DNA from 2 places in the Streptomyces sp. NPDC057099 genome. Region 1 is predicted to be linked to the other one. Evidence: riboswitches for the same ligand, from Rfam matches in the RefSeq annotation. Region 1 holds a riboswitch; the other holds the start of a gene.
What was found. Region 1 has a riboswitch for cyclic di-AMP ahead of ACFT4A_RS21345 (M23 family metallopeptidase). Riboswitches for the same ligand answer to the same signal wherever they lie in the genome.

Region 1 (2,192 bases):
CGCCGTGGTCGTCGGCGACCTCACCGGCATCGACCTCGACGCGCTGCTCGGCGACACGCTGGGCGCCTGGACCGGCTCCTCGGCCGAGCCGCGGCCGGTGCCGCCGGTGACCGCCGACGACACGGGCCGGGTCGTCATCGTGGACCGCCCGGGCGCCGTCCAGACGCAGCTGCTGATCGGCCGGATCGGCTCGGACCGGCACGACCGCGTCTGGCCCGCCCAGGTGCTCGGCACGTACTGCCTCGGCGGCACCCTCACCTCCCGCCTGGACCGCGTCCTGCGCGAGGAGAAGGGCTACACCTACGGCGTGCGGGCGTTCGCCCAGGTCCTCAGGTCCGCCCCGGACGGGACCGGTGCCGCGATGCTCGCCATCAGCGGCTCCGTGGACACCCCCAACACCGGCCCCGCCCTCGAGGACCTCTGGACGGTGCTGCGCACCCTCGCCGCCGAGGGGCTGACCGACGCCGAGCGGGACGTCGCCGTGCAGAACCTGGTCGGCGTGGCGCCGCTCAAGTACGAGACGGCGGCGGCCGTCGCGAGCACGCTGGCCGACCAGGTCGAGCAGCACCTGCCCGACGACTACCAGGCCGCGCTGTACCGGCAGCTCGCCGCGACCGGCACCGTGGAGGCCACCGCGGCCGCCGTCAGCGCCTTCCCGGGAGACCGTCTGGTGACCGTCCTCGTCGGCGACGCGGCGCAGATCAAGGGCCCCGTGGAGGCCCTCGGCATCGGTGAAGTCGCCGTAGTCGCCGCCGAGTAGCGGGAGGCGAGCGGCACGCGCCGTAGGGGCCCTGGTTGTCTTCTAAGGCACCAGGGCTCCTTTATGCCCGAATTGGTGTGGGAGTTGCCTGTCTGCCCTGTGGGATGCGCTACAAAAGCCTGGATCCGTTTGGGAATTGAAAGTGGCGCCGCTTAGCGTCGTCCGGGCTGTTCGTCAGGCAGTGCGCCGCACCCGCGGCACCGGACAGTCATCGCCGAGTCCCCGTACGGCGCGAGCCAGGGGAGCCGGGGACCCACGTAGTCCCTGGGGTGAATCGGACGCCCGCGCGAGTCGCGAGGGGGTCCGTAGGAGACCTTCCTGCTCCGAACCCGTCAGCTAACCCGGTAGGCGAGAGGGAAGGAAAGGACCAGCCACCACATGGCGTTCACGCGCGCCACCGGGAAGCACCGTCGTCCCAGCCGGATCCAGCGCCGCACGGCCCGCGTCGCGGGTGTCGCGGCCCTCGCCACCACCGGTGTCGTCGGCACCGTGGCCGCCCCGGCCTTCGCCGCGGAGCCCGCTGTCGAGCAGACGGGCCTCACCCCGGTCGTCACCATGGGCGACACCGTGGCCCAGAAGATCGACGCCCAGGCCGTCGCCCAGAAGCAGGCGGCCGAAGAGGCCGTCGCCAAGAAGAAGGCCGAGGAGGCCGCCCGCGAGCGCGCCGCCGAGGCGGCCAAGGAGGCCAAGGAGCGGGCCGAGAAGGCCCGCGAGGCCAAGGAGCGGGCCGCCCGCGAGGCCGAGCGCAAGCGCCTCAACACCTTCGTGTCCCCGATCTCCGGCTCGTACGTCTCCACCGGCTACAAGTCCGGCGGCGCCGTCTGGTCCTCCGGCAGCCACACCGGTGTCGACTTCCACGCCTCCAGCGGCACGGCCGTCCACTCGGTCGGCATGGGCGAGGTCGTCGAGGCCGGCTGGGGCGGTTCCTACGGCAACCAGGTCGTCATCAAGATGAACGACGGGACGTACACCCAGTACGGCCACCTGTCGTCCAGCAGCGTCTCGGTGGGCCAGAAGGTCACCCCCGGCCAGCAGATCGGCCTGTCCGGCGCGACCGGCAACGTCACCGGCCCGCATCTGCACTTCGAGGCCCGCACCGGCCCCGACTACGGCTCCGACATCGACCCCGTCGCCTACCTCCGCTCGCACGGTGTGAACGTCTGAACATCCGACGGCGACTGTTCTTCCCGAAAGCCCCGGCTCCCCGAGCCGGGGCTTTCGGCGTTCGCCGCGGCCGACTGTCCAAAAAATATCCCTGATTTCCTGCCTGCCGTCGGAAATTCCGGCTCATTGCAATAGAGTCACGGAACACACGTCACCTGTCGGCGTTTCACGGGGATTAATGGGGAGGTCGGTCATGCGTATTCCCGCGCACTCGGTGTGCACGGCCATCCGGGACGACATCGTCGCGGGTGTCTACGAGCGTGGCGGC
Region 2 (2,192 bases), on a different contig from region 1:
CGACCTCACGCGCTGGACGGCGGAGGAGCTCGCCGAGGCGCGGCAGTGGGTGGGGCTCTACAAGGAGATCCGGCCCGTGGTGCAGCGCGGCGACCTGTACCGGCTGCGGCCCCCGGAGGGCGGCCTGAGCGCGGTGCAGTACGTCCTCGGCGACGAGGCCGTCGTCCTGGCCTGGCTCCAGGCGCAGCGCTACGGCGAGCCCGTTCCGGCGCTCCGGCTGCGGGGCCTCGACCCGACAGCAACGTACGAATGCCTCGAAACGGGCGAAGTTCACCGAGGGGCCGTACTGGCACATCACGGGCTGCGGGTCGGTCTGCGCGGGGACCTGGATGCCGCGGTCGTCCGCCTTAAGCGCAAGTAGTCGTTCTGTCCGAATAAGGCGAATAAGGCACTTCAGGTGTTTCGGCATAACGTGCCCCGATCGTAAAGGAGATGAGGTCGGGGTGCGTGACCATCGTCATATTCGTGACGATGTGTTGTCGTCATGTTCACGTAATTCTTGCGTTATTCAGGGGCATTGAGGGGAAGCAGAGATCGGAAATCCACGCTCGGTGACGGGAAATGTGCCGACGCGTCAAGAAAAACACCCTCACAGGCAACCGCAAGCTTGTCCCATTGCGTCTCGGTCGCTTACGTTCCACACCAATCCGGACGGACGCCTAATCCTGCCGCCGCCCGGAGCCCGCACACACTCACCCGTGTATGGCAGGAGCGGGGGACCCACAGGTACGACGCCTGTTCCGGTTCCCGGAACGGCTTGGGGTTCAGCCGCACTTCGGCGCGGCCGGGCATCTCCAGCCCGCACCCGACAGCTCACCTCGCAGGCGCCGGAGAGGAATCCGCCATGCCCGCGAAGGGTAAGCACCGCCGCCCGAAGTCCCAGCGTTTCACCCGCTCCATAGCCGTCGCCGGAACCGGCGGGGCCGCCCTCGCCCTTCCGCTCATGGGTGCCGCCGGCGCCCACGCCGCGACCCCGCAGTCGGCTCCGGAAAAGGCCGTCCAGTCCGCTCCGGCCGCTGAGAAGAAGGCCGCCGAAAAGGCCACGGGCGCCCACACGTACACCGTGAAGGCCGGCGACTATCTCGCGAAGATCGCCGACGACCAGAACGTCAGCGGCGGCTGGAAGAAGCTCTACGACGACAACCGTGACGTGGTCGGCTCCGACCCGTCGCTGATCCACCCAGGTCTCGAGCTCTCGGTCGGCGACAAGGCGGCGAGCGCGCCCAAGACGCAGTCGTCCGCGCCGAAGGCGGCCGAGAAGCCGAAGGCGTCGGCCGAGAAGTCGTCCGCCGTCGAGTCGTCCTCCAAGGCCGACACCGCCGCGAAGCCGGCCGCCGCCAAGCCGGCCGCCGAGGCCTCCGGCTTCAGCCTCCCGGTGGACGGCGCCGCCGTCGGCACCCCGTACCACATGTCCGGCAGCATGTGGTCCAGCGGCTACCACACCGGTGTCGACTTCGTCGTCCCGACCGGCACCTCGCTCAAGGCCGTCGGCGCGGGCACGGTCGTCTCCGCCGGCTGGGGCGGCGCGTACGGCAACCAGGTCGTCATCCAGCTCGAGGACGGCAAGTACGCGCAGTACGCCCACCTGTCCCAGCTCTCCGTCTCGGCCGGCCAGACCGTGACGGCCGGGCAGCAGATCGGTCTGTCCGGTGCGACCGGCAACGTGACCGGGCCGCACCTGCACTTCGAGATCCGCACCTCGCCCGACTACGGCTCGGACGTGGACCCGGTCGCCTACCTGCGCTCGCACGGCGTCTCCGTGGGCTGACCGATCGCACGACACCTGCCTGACACGCGGCCGAAGGCCGGACCCCGATCCCCGGGTCCGGCCTTCGGTGTGTGCGGCCGTCGATCGCCTTTCGCCTCAAGGGCCTCAAGGGATCGACAGGAAGCGGCAGTTGGGACACAGTGATCCCGTCGTGAGTGCAAGCGCTTTCTGAAGGAGCTGTGTCCCGTGCCGACCACCCGGAGAACGTTCGGAGCCCTGGCGGCCGGAGCCGCCCTGGCCGCCCTCGCCCCGACGGCGACCGCGAACGCCGCGCCCCGTCACCGCCGCCTGATCGCCCACGACGACTTCTGCCACGGCCTCGCCCAGTGGGCGACCGAACTCCAGGGCGGCGGCACGGTCACCGCCTCCCGCGGCGTCCTGGACATCGACGTGCCGAGCGGAGCGACCGTCTGGTTCCGGCGTC

Region 2: it holds a riboswitch for cyclic di-AMP, as region 1 does, so the genes downstream of both, ACFT4A_RS05920 (peptidoglycan DD-metalloendopeptidase family protein) here and ACFT4A_RS21345 (M23 family metallopeptidase) in region 1, are expected to answer to the same signal.

What each region holds. Positions count from the first base shown of each region.
Region 1 is NZ_JBHUTX010000016.1:50,044-52,235, reverse strand. Features, by position in the region: gene ACFT4A_RS21350 (M16 family metallopeptidase) at 1-760, shown strand, start outside; cyclic di-AMP (ydaO/yuaA leader) riboswitch at 963-1,126, shown strand; gene ACFT4A_RS21345 (M23 family metallopeptidase) at 1,139-1,924, shown strand; gene ACFT4A_RS21340 (GntR family transcriptional regulator) at 2,118-2,192, shown strand, end outside.
Region 2 is NZ_JBHUTX010000003.1:279,842-282,033, forward strand. Features, by position in the region: gene ACFT4A_RS05915 (alpha-galactosidase) at 1-361, shown strand, start outside; cyclic di-AMP (ydaO/yuaA leader) riboswitch at 684-840, shown strand; gene ACFT4A_RS05920 (peptidoglycan DD-metalloendopeptidase family protein) at 845-1,768, shown strand; gene ACFT4A_RS05925 (DUF6250 domain-containing protein) at 1,955-2,192, shown strand, end outside.